Regions from separate parts of the Microbacterium sp. B35-04 genome, predicted to be linked through region 1. Evidence: predicted binding sites of a transcription regulator. Region 1 holds the regulator's gene; the other holds the start of a gene.
What was found. Region 1 encodes HrcA, which represses chaperone genes, less so after heat shock. Its sites were predicted from a motif close to TTNGCACTCGNNNNNNNCGAGTGCNAA; they were not measured.
Positions count from the first base shown of each region.

Region 2: a site for HrcA is predicted at 3,991-4,017, ahead of B1729_RS09245 (Hsp20/alpha crystallin family protein). Genes of this name have one in related genera too.

Region 1 covers NZ_MWLP01000006.1:16,303-23,626, reverse strand. Annotated here, with positions in the region: gene B1729_RS01615 (aminotransferase class I/II-fold pyridoxal phosphate-dependent enzyme) at 1-382, shown strand, start outside; gene lepA (translation elongation factor 4) at 483-2,336, shown strand; gene B1729_RS01605 (DUF1990 family protein) at 2,347-2,997, shown strand; gene hemW (radical SAM family heme chaperone HemW) at 3,005-4,222, shown strand; gene hrcA (heat-inducible transcriptional repressor HrcA) at 4,378-5,418, shown strand; gene dnaJ (molecular chaperone DnaJ) at 5,470-6,582, shown strand; gene B1729_RS01585 (16S rRNA (uracil(1498)-N(3))-methyltransferase) at 6,586-7,323, shown strand.
Region 2 covers NZ_MWLP01000034.1:32,445-39,768, forward strand. Annotated here, with positions in the region: gene B1729_RS09220 (MarR family transcriptional regulator) at 1-2, shown strand, start outside; gene B1729_RS09225 (ABC transporter permease) at 126-860, opposite strand; gene B1729_RS09230 (ABC transporter ATP-binding protein) at 857-1,711, opposite strand; gene B1729_RS09235 (DUF2804 domain-containing protein) at 1,732-2,727, opposite strand; gene B1729_RS09240 (thymidine kinase) at 2,779-3,363, shown strand; gene B1729_RS09245 (Hsp20/alpha crystallin family protein) at 3,481-3,936, opposite strand; gene B1729_RS09250 (L-serine ammonia-lyase, iron-sulfur-dependent, subunit alpha) at 4,162-5,748, opposite strand; gene B1729_RS20595 (hypothetical protein) at 5,964-6,137, shown strand; gene B1729_RS09255 (hypothetical protein) at 6,354-6,659, shown strand; gene B1729_RS09260 (cytochrome P450) at 6,673-7,324, shown strand, end outside.

The DNA of each region.
Region 1 (7,324 bases):
GCGGGTGCAGGAGTCCGTCGTCAGCTGCGTCGACGAGCCGTCGCAACGGGCGGCGGCGGAGGCGCTCACCGGCGACCAGGCCGCCGTGGCGCGCAGCGCGGCGCACTACCGCGAGAACCTGGCCGCCGCCACCGCCGTCCTCTCCGCGCGTGGACTCCGCTACCTCACCCCCACCGGCGCGTTCTACCTGTGGATCGACGTCTCGCACGTCTCGGGAGGCGACGTCAAGGCGTGGTGCGAGCGATTCCTCGACGAAGAGGGCGTCGCCGTCGCGCCGGGGAGCGCCTTCGGCGCCTCAGGGGAGGGCTGGATCCGCGTGTGCGTGGCGAGTGACCGCGCCCAACTGCTCGAAGGGCTGAGCCGTCTTCCCGCACCCGTGTGACGGTCGCGGCCGTCTGGGGGATGCGGAATCGCCGCCGTCGCACCCCGAACCTGCCGACTCGCAGGGGCGAGGCATCCCGCACCCGTACAATCGTCTGGACATGTCACCCCGCGCCCTGAAGCCTCTCGAGCCCTCTGCCACGCCGCCCGAGCTGATCCGCAACTTCTGCATCATCGCCCACATCGACCACGGCAAGTCGACGTTGGCCGACCGCATGCTGCAGATCACCGGCGTCGTCTCCGACCGCGACATGCGCGCGCAGTACCTCGACCGCATGGACATCGAGCGCGAGCGAGGCATCACGATCAAGTCGCAGGCGGTGCGGATGCCGTGGACGACCGGTGACCAGACCTTCGCGCTGAACATGATCGACACGCCCGGGCACGTCGACTTCACGTACGAGGTCTCGCGGTCGCTCGCCGCGTGCGAGGGCGCGATCCTGCTGGTCGACGCGGCTCAGGGCATCGAGGCCCAGACGCTCGCGAACCTGTACCTGGCCCTCGAGAACGACCTGCAGATCATCCCGGTCCTCAACAAGATCGATCTCCCCGCCGCCGATCCCGAGAAGTACGCGAAGGAGCTCGCCGGGCTGATCGGCGGGCGCCCCGAGGACGTGCTCCGGGTCAGCGGCAAGACCGGCATGGGCGTCGAGGACCTCCTCGACCACGTCGTCGCGCAGATCCCGGCGCCAAAGGGTGATCCGGATGCGCCCTCCCGCGCCATGATCTTCGACTCGGTGTACGACTCCTACCGCGGCGTCATCACGTATGTCCGCATGGTCGACGGCACCCTCAACCCGCGTGAGCGTATCCAGATGATGTCGACACGGGCGATCCACGAACTGCTCGAGATCGGGGTCTCGTCGCCCGAGCCGACACCGACCCGGGGACTGGGCGTCGGCGAGGTGGGCTACCTCATCACCGGCGTGAAGGATGTGCGCCAGTCGAAGGTCGGTGACACCGTCACAAACGCCGGCAAGCCGTCGAAGGACGCGCTGCCCGGCTACACCGACCCGAAGCCGATGGTCTTCTCGGGTCTGTACCCCATCGACGGCAGCGACTACCCGGTGCTGCGTGAGGCGCTCGACAAGCTGAAGCTGTCTGATGCCTCGCTCAACTACGAGCCCGAGACTTCGGTCGCTCTCGGCTTCGGGTTCCGCTGCGGCTTCCTGGGCCTGCTTCATCTCGAGATCGTGACCGAGCGCCTCGAGCGCGAGTTCGGTCTCGACCTCATCTCGACCGCGCCGTCGGTGACCTACGAGGTGGTGACCGACGACAGGAAGAGCTTCACCGTCACGAACCCCAGCGAGTTCCCCTCCGGCACCAAGATCGCCAGCGTGACGGAGCCGATGGTCAAGGCCGCGATCCTCGCGCCCAAGGACTATGTCGGCACGATCATGGAGCTCTGCCAGTCCCGGCGAGGCACGCTGCTCGGCATGGAGTACCTCGGCGAGGACCGCGTCGAGATCCGCTACAGCATGCCCCTCGGCGAGATCGTCTTCGACTTCTTCGACCATCTGAAGTCGAAGACCGCGGGGTACGCCTCGCTGGACTACGAGCCCAGCGGCGATCAGGAGGCCGACCTCGTGAAGGTCGACATCCTGCTGCAGGGCGAGCCGGTGGATGCGTTCAGCGCCATCGTCCATCGCGACAAGGCATACGCCTACGGCGTGCTGATGACCGAGCGGCTCAAGAAGCTCATCCCACGACAGCAGTTCGAGGTTCCGATCCAGGCCGCGATCGGGGCGCGCATCATCGCCCGCGAGTCGATCCGGGCAATGCGCAAAGACGTCCTCGCCAAGTGTTACGGCGGCGACATCAGCCGCAAGCGCAAGCTTCTCGAGAAGCAGAAGGAGGGCAAGAAGCGCATGAAGATGGTCGGTCGCGTGGAGGTCCCCCAGGAGGCGTTCATCGCCGCGCTGTCGGGCGACACCGAGAAAAAGGACGGCAAGTAGGCTGGTCGTCATGCGTCGAGGGAACTTCCGGGACGACACGGTCGACTACGCCGCTGTCGGGGCGACGCAGGCGCCCGATCTCATGCACTATCCGCCGGAGCGCAGCATCCCGGCCGAGCAGTCGTGGCGCATCGGCAGCGGCGAAGCCCGTTTCCACGCTGCCGGCGAGGCGCTGCTGTCGTGGACGGCGCAACGCGGCGCCGGGCTGGACGTCACCGACGTGCGCCCCGCGTCCGGCCCGATGTACTCCGGCGTGAGCTTCGACGCCGAGGGCAACCCGGTCGCTCCCAGCCGCACCGAGGCTGAGCAGCGTTTCGACGCAGACGGCACGCCGTACGTCAGTGCCGGCACGACCATCAAGGTCGACGGCCGGGTGAAGGGCCTGCGCGCCGACGCCGAGCTGCGCGTCATCTTCGCCGTGGAGGAGCCGCGCCGCATCGGCTTCGCCCTCGGCACGGTGAGCGATTCGGTCGTCAGCGGCGAGGAGTCCTTCATGCTCGACTGGTACGACAACGACGAGGTGTGGTTCACCGTGCGCGCCTTCGACGCACCCCGTGCGGTGCTCTACCGCGTGCTGCCCGGGCTGACCAAGCGCCGTCGGCGGGAGCTGTTCACGCGCTACCTGCGCGCCATCTCGCCGCTGTACACGACGCCCGCGTGACTCGCTGATGGGCGCGGCTCTTCCGCTCGGCGAGCCCGTTCCCGCGGACGGCTCGCTGCCGGCGGGCGCCCGCGTCGATCCCTCGACCGATTTCGGCGTGTACCTGCACGTGCCGTTCTGCCGCGTGCGCTGCGGCTACTGCGACTTCAACACCTACACCTCGTCGGAGCTGCGCGGCGCCCGCCAGGATCAGTACGCCGACACTCTCCTGCGCGAGGTGGACCTCGCGGCGGCGGTGCTCGAGCGGGCGGGCGGCAATCGCCCGGCCACGACGGTGTTCTTCGGCGGCGGCACGCCGACGCTGCTGCCACCGGGCGATCTCGCGCGCATGCTCGGCGGCGTGCGCGACAGTTTCGGAGTCGTAGAGGGGGCAGAGGTGACGGTCGAGGCCAATCCCGACACCGTCTCACCGGCCGTCGCGGCCGAGCTCGCGGCATCCGGTGTCACCCGGCTCTCGATCGGCATGCAGTCGGCCGTCCCGCACGTCCTCGCGGCACTCGATCGCACCCACGACCCCGAGAACGTCCGCACCGCGGTGTCGGCGGCACGCGATGCCGGCCTCGACGTGAGCGTCGACCTGATCTACGGCGCCCCCGGCGAGTCCATCGACGACTGGCGGGCCTCGCTCGAGGCCGCGATCGCCCTGGAGCCCGACCACATCTCGGCCTACGCGCTCATCATCGAGGACGGTACGAAGCTCGCCCGCCAGATCCGCCGCGGAGAAGTCGCAGCCCCGGACGACGACCTGCAGGCCGACATGTACGAGCTCGCCGACGACCTGCTCGCAGGCGGCGGATTCGACTGGTACGAGGTGTCGAACTGGGCCCGAGACACCGGGCACCGCTCGCGGCACAACCTCGCGTACTGGCTCGGTTCGGACTGGTGGGGCTTCGGTCCAGGAGCCCACAGCCACATCGGGGGAGTGCGGTTCTGGAACGTCAAGCACCCCGCGGCGTACGCACAGCGGCTCGCGGCGGGCGAGTCGCCCGCCGCCGGACGGGAGAGCCCGGATGCCGAGGCCCGCACGCTCGAGAGTGTGCTGCTGCGCACGCGGGTCCGTGAGGGGCTGCCCGTCTCCGAACTGCAGGGCGAAGGCCGGCACGCGGTCGCCGCGCTCATCGCGGACGGTCTCATCGACGGCCCGACTGCCCTGCGGGGACACGTCGTGCTGACCCGGCGGGGACGCCTGCTGGCCGACGCCGTCGTCCGCGCGCTCACCGAGTGACGACACCACGTTGCCGCACGGCACCATCCGCTGCGGCGCGCCCCCACCGCACACGGCGTCGTTCGGCGATCCTGGCAGGGGCATCGGATAGAATTGGCACTCGAGTCATGCGAGTGCCAGGCGCCCTGGTGCCGACAGCAGCGTGAGGAGGCGGGATGGTCAGCGAGCGAGGTCTGCAGGTGCTGCGGGCGATCGTCCAGGACTACGTCGACACGCGTGAGCCGGTCGGCAGCAAGACGATCGTCGAGCGGCACGCGTTCGGCGTGTCCGCCGCGACCATCCGCAACGACATGGCGCTGCTCGAAGACGAAGAGCTCATCGTCGCGCCGCACACGTCTTCGGGACGCGTCCCGACCGACAAGGGCTACCGCGTCTTCGTGGACCACCTCGCCGAGATCCGCCCGCTCTCCTCGGCCCAGCGCTCGGCCATCGCCTCGTTCCTGGACGGCTCGGGCGACCTCGACGACGTGCTCGTGCGCACGGTGCGGGCACTGACCCAACTCACCGGCCAGGTCGCGATCGTCCAGTACCCGTCGTTCGCACGCGCCAACGTCACCCACGTGGAGCTGGTGCAGCTCGGCGGCGGACGGATGCTGGTGATCGTCGTCACCGACACCGGCCGCGTGTCGCAGCGCCTGACGTTCGTCGGCGAGGACTTCGACGACACCGACCTCGCGCACATCCGCGCCCGCCTCGGCACGCTGCTGGTCGGCCGGCCGGTCCGCGAGGGGCTCCAGCGCATCGCGGAGCGGCTCGAGGTGCCCGATGCCCAGGCGCCCGCGCACGAGCAGGCGACGGACGAGATCATCCGCGCGGTCGCCGAAGAGCTCGAGGAGTTCCGCCAGGACAAGCTGGTGATGGCAGGCAGCGCCAACCTCGCACGCAGCGAATCCGACTTCCGCGGCAGCATCTACCCCCTCCTCGAGGCGATCGAGGAGCAGGTGACCCTCCTGCGACTGATGGGAGAGATGGTGGCCGACGAGCAGGGCCTCGCCGCGAGCATCGGCCGTGAGAACGAGGCGTTCGGCCTGGGCGAGGCATCCGTCGTCGCCAGTGACTACGACGCGACCGGATCGCTCGCCCGCGTCGGCGTGCTCGGGCCGACGCGCATGGACTACCCCACCAACCTCGCGACGGTCCGTGCCGTCGCGCGCTACCTCACGCGCATGCTCGAGCAGGACGACAACTCCCGCTGACGCGGACGCGCATCATCGATTCCGCGGCCTCGCCGCGGCAGGAAGGCGAAAGTGGCTGACCACTACGAGGTCCTCGGCGTCTCACGCGACGCCACCACCGACGAGATCAAGAAGGCGTACCGCAAGCTCGCCCGGCAGCTGCACCCGGACGTGAACCCCGGAGAAGACGCTTCCGAGCGATTCAAGCTCGTGACGCACGCCTACGACGTGCTGAGTGATCCGGATCAGCGGGCACGGTACGACATGGGCGGCAACGACTCGCCGTTCGGCGGCGCCGGCGGCTTCGGCGGCTTCAACGACATCTTCGAGACCTTCTTCGGTTCGGCCGGCGGCGGCCGCGGCGGCCGTCCCCGGTCGCGGCGGGAGCGCGGGCAGGACGCCCTGGTGCGCGTGACGCTCGAGCTCGGCGACGTGGTGTTCGGCACGCACCGGGACATCGACGTCGACACCGCGGTGCTCTGCGAGACCTGTCAGGGCTCGTGCTGCCAGCCCGGGACCAGCCCCGTGACCTGCGACATCTGCCACGGCACCGGCAACGTGCAGCGTCAGGTGCGGAGCCTCCTCGGCAACGTCGTCACGACGCAGCCGTGCAACGTCTGCCAGGGCTACGGCACCACGATTCCCTACCCCTGCGCGACCTGCCAGGGCCAGGGCCGCGTGCGCGCACGCCGCACCGTGTCGCTCGACATCCCCGCCGGCGTCGAGACCGGACTGCGGCTGCAGCTTCCCGGCTCGGGTGAGGTCGGCCCCGCCGGCGGCCCCAACGGCGACCTCTACATCGAGGTCACCGTCTCGCCGCACGAGGTGTTCAGCCGCGACGGCGACGACCTGCTGGCGACGCTCGAGGTGTCGATGCCCGACGCGATCCTCGGAACGACGACGACGATCGAGTCGCTCGACGGCCCGGTCGACCTCGAGGTGCGCCCGGGCGTGCAGGCGGGCGACATCCTGACGATCAAGGGCCGCGGCATCACGCCGCTGCGCGGATCCCAGCGCGGCGACCTCCGCGTCGGCGTGCACGTCGTGACGCCGACGCGGCTCGACCACAAGGAGCGTGCCCTCATCGAGGAGTTCGCCAAGCGGACCAAGGCACCGGCCCCGCGGCTCTCGGAGTTTCACCAGGGTCTGTTCGCCAAGCTGCGCGACCGGTTCCGGAACGCCTGACCGGTGGCCCTGCACTTCCTCCTCGACGAGCCGGCCACCGCCGCGCCGGGCGATGCGGTGATCCTCCAGGGCTCGGAGGCGCACCACGCCTCGAGCGTGCGGCGGGTCCGCGCCGGCGAGGAGGTGACCGTCGGCGACGGCCGGGGCGCCTGGCTCACCGGCGTGGTGGAGTCGGTCGCACCTCGCGAGGTCGTGGTGAGGATCACCGCGCGGACGGATGCCCCGCAGCCGAGCCCGCGCGTCGTGCTCGTGCAGGCACTCGCCAAGGGCGATCGCGACGAACTGGCGGTCCAGGCGGCGACGGAGCTCGGCGTCGATGAGATCGTGCCGTGGCAGGCGTCACGCAGCGTCTCGCGGTGGGACGCCGCGAAGGCGGTGAAGGGCCGGACGCGGTGGACGACCATCGTGCGCGAGGCGGCGAAGCAGGCCCACCGCCCCTGGGTGCCGGGCGTGGCGGAGCTGACGTCGACGGCCGGGCTCGTGCAGCGGGCGGCGGCATCCCGTCTCCTCATCCTCGAACCCACGGCGACCGAGCGGCTCAGCGCCCTCGCGGTCGAGCACGGAGACGACCGCGATGTCGTGCTGGTCGTCGGACCAGAAGGCGGCATCGCGCCCGAAGAGCTCGACGCTCTCGCCGCCGCCGGCGCGCGGCTCGTGCGTCTCGGCGACACCGTGCTGCGCACATCGACCGCCGGCCCTGCGGCCCTCGCGGTCGTCAGCACCGCCCTCGGCCGCTGGTGAG
Region 2 (7,324 bases), on a different contig from region 1:
GACTCCCAGCTCGGTCGTTGAGCGAGCGCGGCGAGACGAAACGCCCCAGCCGGCGTCGCACGTCGGCTCGCTGCGTTTCGTCTCGCTCGTCCTCGCCCGCTCAACGACCGGTGGCTCCGGCCTCCTCACGGGGTGCGCCGCCGGAGCGTGAGCGACGCGAGGATCAGCGCTCCCGCGGCGAAGGCGACCACCACGAGGAGCGGTCCGAAGACATCCCACCCCTCGTCGCCCGCGGTCACCGCGTTGATCGTGTCGATGGCATAGCTCAGGGGCAGCACCTTCGAGATCTGGTACAGCGCCTCGGGCATGTCTTCGCGCGGCATGAACAGGCCGCCGAGGATGATCTGCGGGAACACGATCAGCGGCATGAACTGCACGGCCTGGAACTCGGTCCGCGCGAAGGCGCTGGCGAGGAGTCCCAGCGCGCTGCCGAGGATCGCATCGACGACGGCCACCAGGCCCAGCTGCCACAGCGGTCCGTCGACATCGAGCCCGCACACCCACACCGCGAAGGTGACGGTGATGACGGCCTGCAGCGTCGCCATCAGGGCGAACGCGAGACCGTAGCCGAGGATGAAGTCGGCCTTGGCGATCGGGGTCGTCATGAGCCGCTCGAGGGTGCCCGACCGGCGCTCGCGGAGCGTCGTGATGGAGGTGATGAGGAACATCACGATGAAGGGGAAGAGCGCGAGGATCGGACCGCCGAACTGGTCGAACACGCCCTCCTGTTCGCTGAACAGCCACGCGAACAGCCCGACGAGGATGCTCGGCGCGACGAGCATCAGGGCGATCGAACGCGGGTCGTGGCTGAGCTGGCGGAGCACCCGCCCGGCGGTCGCGAAGGTGAGCATGCCGTTCACGAGCCGCTCCCCTGATCCGTGGGGGGCTCCTGCGCAGGCACGTGAGGATGCTGCGCCTGCTCCCGCGCCTCGCGGCGGGTGAGCGGGTGCGGTTCCTGAGCCCCGTCCGGTCCCTGAGCCCCGTCGGGTCCCTGAGCTTGTCGAAGGGCGTCGCGTTCGATGAGCGCGAGGAACGCGGCATCCGGATCCGTCGTCCCGGTGTCTGCGAGCAGGCCCGCCGGCGTCGTGTCGGCGACGACACGACCCACCCGCATGAGCACGAGGCGGTCGCAGCGCAGCGCCTCGTCCATGACGTGGCTCGAGACGACGAGCGTCGCGCCCGCGTCCGCGAGAGCGCGGAAGACCTCCCACAGCTCGGCGCGCAGCACCGGGTCGAGCCCCACCGTCGGCTCGTCGAGGACGAGCAGTTCGGGGGCACCGAGCATCGCGACCGCGAGCGAGACGCGGCTCTCCTGCCCGCCGCTCAGGGAGTCGATGGTCTGATCGCGCTGGTCGGCGAGCCCCACCTGCTCGATGACCCGGTCGACGTCGCTGCGCGGCGCGCCGACGAGGCGCGCGAAGTACCGCAGGTTCTGCTCGATCGTGAGGTCGCCGTACACCGACGCCGCCTGCGTGTCGTACGCCACCCGCCGCCGCAGCGCGCTCGACCCGCCCGGCTCGCCGAGCACGGTCACGGTGCCGCCCGCGATCTTCTGCACGCCCACGATCGCGCGCATCAGCGTCGTCTTGCCGCACCCGGACGGCCCCATCAGCCCGGTGATCTGCCCGCGCGGGATGTCGAGGTCGAGCGCCGTGAAGACCTCGGTCTTCCCGCGCCGCACATGGAGATCACGCACGCTGACGGCATCCATGCGCTCAGGTTAGACCCGCGTCACCAGCGGTTGTGGACCTCCTCTGCCCAGCCCAGGATGCCGTCGAACCTCACGACGTCGCCGCCGGGCACGGCGAAGGTGCCCGCCCAATGACCGAAGCACTGGTCGGTGCGCGAGGCGACCACGCCGAGATTCGTGCGGGTCACCTTGTCGTAGAAGGGCGTGAAGGATGCTGCGAGCCCGCCGCCGGTGAGGCGCCACGGTCTGCGCCACTCGGCGATGTCGTAGTCCCACTCCAGCTCGTCGTGGATCTTGTGCAGCCGCCCGTCGACCAGCACGGCGTTCTCGGTGGAGCCCGTGCCCTCTGTCCAGCGGCCGCCCACCTGGATGCCGATGGTGCGCCCGCCCGAGGTCCCGGAGCCCGCGCCCCAGTTCCAGCGGATGTCGTAGGGCCAGCGCCCCCGACCGTGGTCCAGCACCGCCCACGAATCCCCTGCCGGCACGTCGTGCGTGATGCCGTCCACGGTCACTGATCCCGAGGCAGGACGCGCGACGTCCTTGACGGTGTACTGGAAGCGCGTTGCGCTCCACGGCACCACGACGGCCAGGCGCTCGTGGTCGGCAGGCAGCGAGGCGAAGACGTCGAACGAGGCATCCGGAATCCGGGCGCGCAGCCGTGTGCCGCCCTCCTCGGCAAGGACCTCGATCTCGAGGTCCTTCGCGCGTGCGCGGGCGGGACCGCTCTCGACGCCGGCGGGCAGCTCGAAGTTCCGCGCCGGGATGACGGTCGCCCCCTTGCCCCACGTGCGCTCGGTCGCCCGGTCGAACACCCACACCTCGTGCACGGCTGCGTAGTCGATCGACGACACCGTGAGCGCGAGGATGTGCGTCGGCGTGGTGACGTTCCAGTACTCCCACCGCTTGTTGCGCCCGCGGCCGCGCCCGATGCCCGACGTGTCGACGAGGGGCTGGCGCGCCCAGCCGATCGCGTCCGGGTTGACGCGACCGTTCGGCCGGGTCAGCGCCACGGGGGCCGTCAGCTCGCGCTCGGTCATCGCGGCTCCTTCCAGGGTCGTTCGATCCTAGGCGGACGTAGTCTGGGCGCCATGCACACGCGCACCCAGGCGAGGCTGCAGGTCGTCGCCGGTCCCATGTTCGCGGGCAAGTCCGAAGAGCTGCTGCGTCGCGTCCGTCGCGCGCGCATCGCCGGCCTGTCGGTCGACGTCTTCAGTCATGCGCTGGACCATCGCCGCGGCGAGGGACAGGTGAGCTCCCACTCCGGACTCAGCGTGCCGTCGCGGTCGGTGCCCGACGTCGAGACGCTGGTCGCTTCGGTTCAGGGCCGCGAACTCGACCTCGTCGCGATCGACGAGGCGCAGTTCTTCGGGCCGGGCCTCGTCGCCGCCGTGGGTGCTCTGGTCGCCGAGGGGGTGGACGTCGTGGTCTCGGGCCTCTGCGTCACGTTCGACGGTCGACCCTTCGAGCCGCTGCCGGCGCTCATGGCGATCGCCGAGGACGTGCTCAAGCTCACGGCCGTGTGCGCGGTGTGCGGAGAGGATGCCGCGTTCCATCAGCGGCTCTCGTCCAGCGGTGCCGGCGACCCGCTCACGCCGACGACCGAGCAGATCGGTGGGATCGAGTCGTATCAGGCGCGCTGCCGCCGCCACTTCACGGGCGCCACGCAGTCCTGACCTCGCAGAACGACGGATGCCTCGTCCCGGCCGGGACGAGGCATCCGTCGTTCTCTGCGGAACTGCTCTCTGCGGAGCTGTTCTCGGCGGAGCTGCTCTCTTCGGAACCGCGCGCGACTACTGCTCGATCGGCTGCGGAGCGTCGTCGGACTCGTGCGCCTGGATCGTCGGCGCACCGCCCTCGGACATCACCTCGATCTTGCGCGGCTTGGCCTTCTCGCTCACCGGGATCGTCACACTCAGCACGCCGTTGTTGTAGTTGGCCGAGATGCGCTCGGTGTCGATGCCCTGGCCGAGGTTGAGCTGGCGCAGGAAGCTGGCAGCCTCGCGCTCGCGGGTGATCCACTTGACGTCATCGCCGCTGTGCAGCGTGCGCTCGGCGCGGATCGTCAGCAGCTGGCCGTCGACGTCGATGTCGACCGAGCCCGGGTCGATGCCGGGCAGGTCGGCGGTCAGCACGTAGTGGTCGCCGTCGCGGTACAGGTCCATCGGCATCCGCCGTGGGCCGCGCCGCTGCTCGAAGAGACTCGACGCCAGGCGGTCGAGGTCGCGGAACGGGTCGTAGGTGGCCATGGGAATCTCCTCTCTGTCTTGGAGTTGAGCCCACCCGGCTCAACTACATACAGATTAGCACTCGGCATAGGAGAGTGCTAAGAGTCGGACCGTTCGCTCAGAACGAACACGGCCCCGTTTCGTCTCTGCGTTCCGACTCGCAAGCTCGCTCAACGACCACGTTCCCCGCTCGCTCAACGACCGGTCGTCGAGCGAGCGAAGCGAGACGAAACGCCCAAACGGTTGTCAGCACTCGATGACGTTGACCGCGAGACCGCCCTCGCTCGTCTCCTTGTACTTGTGCGACATGTCGATGCCGGTCTGCCGCATGGTCTCGACCACTGCGTCCAGCGAGACGTAGTGCGACCCGTCGCCGCGCAGCGCCAGCCGGGCGGCCGTCACCGCTGTCGATGCCGCGATCGCGTTTCGTTCGATGCACGGGATCTGCACGAGGCCGCCGACCGGGTCGCATGTCAGCCCGAGGTGGTGCTCCATCGCGATCTCGGCCGCGTTCTCGATCTGCCGGTTCGTTCCGCCCATGACCGCGGTCAGTCCCCCGGCCGCCATCGCGCAGGCCGAGCCGACCTCGGCCTGGCATCCGCCCTCGGCTCCCGAGATCGACGCGTTGGCCTTGAACAGCGAACCCAGCGCGGTCGCCGTGAGGAGGAAGCGACGGATGCCGCGGCGACGGTTCGCCTCAGCCCTCTGCTCGTCGTTCCACTGGGCCGGCTCGGCAGCATCCGAGCCGCGGCCGGGGTACCCGAGCAGCGCACTGCCCACGAGCTCGCCGTACGGGGTGACCGCGTTGCCCGCACCGAGCCCGGAGTCGGCGAGGAAACGCCACCAGTACATGGCCACCGCGGGCACGATGCCGGCAGCGCCGTTGGTGGGTGCGGTGACGACCCGGCCGCCCGCGGCGTTCTCCTCGTTGACGGCGAGCGCGAAAGCACCCAGCCACTCCCCCGGCAGCTCACGACGGCCGTCGGCCTCCGCAGCCTCGAGCTGCGCGCGGATCGAGGCCGCACGGCGCTTGACGCCGAGCATCCCGGGAAGCACGCCACCCGAGACGAGGCCCGCCTCGACGCACGCCGCCATCGCATCCCAGATGGTGTCCAGGCCCGCGGCGATCTGCTCGTCGGGTCGTCGGGCCTCCTCGTTGAGGCGTGCCGCCTCGGCGATGGTGATGCCGCGCTCATCGCACAGCGCCAGCAGCTCCTCGGCGCTCGAGAAATCGAGGGGAAACGCGCCCGCGCCCGCTCCCGTCGACGGGTCGCCCTCACGGCGGATGAATCCGCCGCCGACGGAGTAGTAGGTCTCGCGGGCGAGGAGTCCGGCATCCGTAGCAGGGGCGACAGCCGTCACCGACGACGATCCGGTCACGCGCACGCCTGCCGCCGTCACCGCGCGATCCGGCCCATCGGCGGGCGAGGCCCACGCTTCGAGCGTCATGGCGTTCGGGTGGCCGGGGAGCCGCGTGCGCGGTGCGAAGACGACGTCGCCGCGTTCGAAGCGCACGGCCTGGACGCCGGCGAGCTCGAGCGACTGCCCGTCGGGCCAGGCGCTCCACGCCGAGCGCACGGCATCCGGGTCCACCGTCTCGGGCTCGAGCCCTCGCAGTCCGGCGACGACCGCATCCGGCGTGCCGTGGCCGATGCCGGTGGCGCCGAGCGAGCCGTACAGGGTGCAGGTCGCCCGTCCGACGTGGGGCAGCACGCCGGTCTCGCGCAGGCGGACGACGAAGTCGTGGGCGGCCCGCATGGGTCCGACCGTGTGGGAGCTCGAGGGTCCTACGCCGATGGAGAACAGCTCGAACGCCGAGACGTAGGCGTTCATCGCCACCAGGCTAACGCCGTGGCCGGTGCGATCTGCATCCCGTTACCGAGTCGTGAGCGGCAGGATGCCTCGACCCGCGCGAATCTGCGGTGCAATGTGACGCGCGCGCTGCGCCGGCGGATCGATCGCTGCCCCTGGCGCGTCCGGCGATGGTGCGATAGGCAGTTAACAGCCCCGCGCGGACGCGACGGAGGCGGCACGAGAGAGGGTGCGCGATGCTCTTCGTTCTTTACCTCATCCTGCTCCTGGGCGGCATGTACCTGGTGGGCTCGGCCTTCGCGGCCCCCTTCCTGCCCGCCCTGGTGTTCGTCGCCGGAGTGCTGTGCATCTCACTGGCGGTGGCCCTTCCCATCGCGGCGCAGCGGATCGACAGCGACCGCCGGGAGTAGCCCACCGCGGTGCGGACAGCGGGGCGATCGTCGCCCGCGGGAGACTCCGGTCCGGTTCCGTAGGCCTTGGGCGTCGTTTGTCAACCCCGATAGCGCCTGGCTCGTCCTCGGTAAGAATCGACTCGCTGCATCAGCGTGGAGGCACCGAAATGAGAACAGCGATATCCGCATCGCCGTGGTCGGCCACCGGACTAGAGAGGTGAGCGAACGATGGTGATGCTCGAACCCCAGGTTCGTCCGACAGGACGACGGTACGACCTGCAGCGCGTGGATCAGTCGACGTGGATCATCCGCGACGCGCATCTCCCCACGACCGACGCCAGAAGCCTCGTCGCCTGCGTCAGCCAGGCCCCACTGGAAGGCGTCGACGTGCTCTGGCTGCACCCGGTCGGTCTGCCCACCCGCTACGGCACCGCCGACGCGGTGCTGCGCGACCTGATCCGCCACGGTCGCCGCAGCTCGGGCACCACCCGGCCGATACCGATCCCGCATCGTCCGCCGATGAAGCCCGAGCGCCGCTGATGCGGCCGCCGCGATGAGGCGTCCGCTCGCCGACGAGTCGCTCTCCGTCCTCGTCCACGGCTACGACTTCGGCGAGCGCGTCTGGCGGCGCGTCCGCGACGGCGCGAGATCCGCCCCCCTGCGATTGCTGGGCCGGGACGCACTCCTCGTGCGAGGCACGGTGGCGGTGGAGCTGTTCTACGACGAGACGCGGATCGCCCGCCACGGTGCGATGCCCGCGATCGTGCAGGAGACGCTGTTCGGACACGGTGCGGTGCACAGTCTCGACGGCGACGAGCACCGCCACCGGAAGGCGACGTTCGTGGACGTCGCCTACGAGGATGCCGAGGTCGAACGCCTGCAGCCGCTGCTCGAGCGGGAGTGGCGCCACGAGCTCGACGCATGGCTGGACGGCGGCCACCGCACGGCCTACGACGCGGCCGTCGGCGCGCTGGGTCGGGCGATCATGACGTGGGCCGGACTGCCGGGCACGCCCGCGGCGAAGACCCGCTGGTCGGCGCGCCTGGCGCAGATCGTCGACGGCTTCGGTGCGCCCTACTCGCCCGCCTACCTCGCGGCGGTCGGCAATCGAATCTGGTCGGACCGGCATGCGCGGCGCCTCATCGACGCGGTGCGCGCCGGTGACCTCGCCGCCCGGGAGGGCACGGCCCTTCATTCCTGGGCCT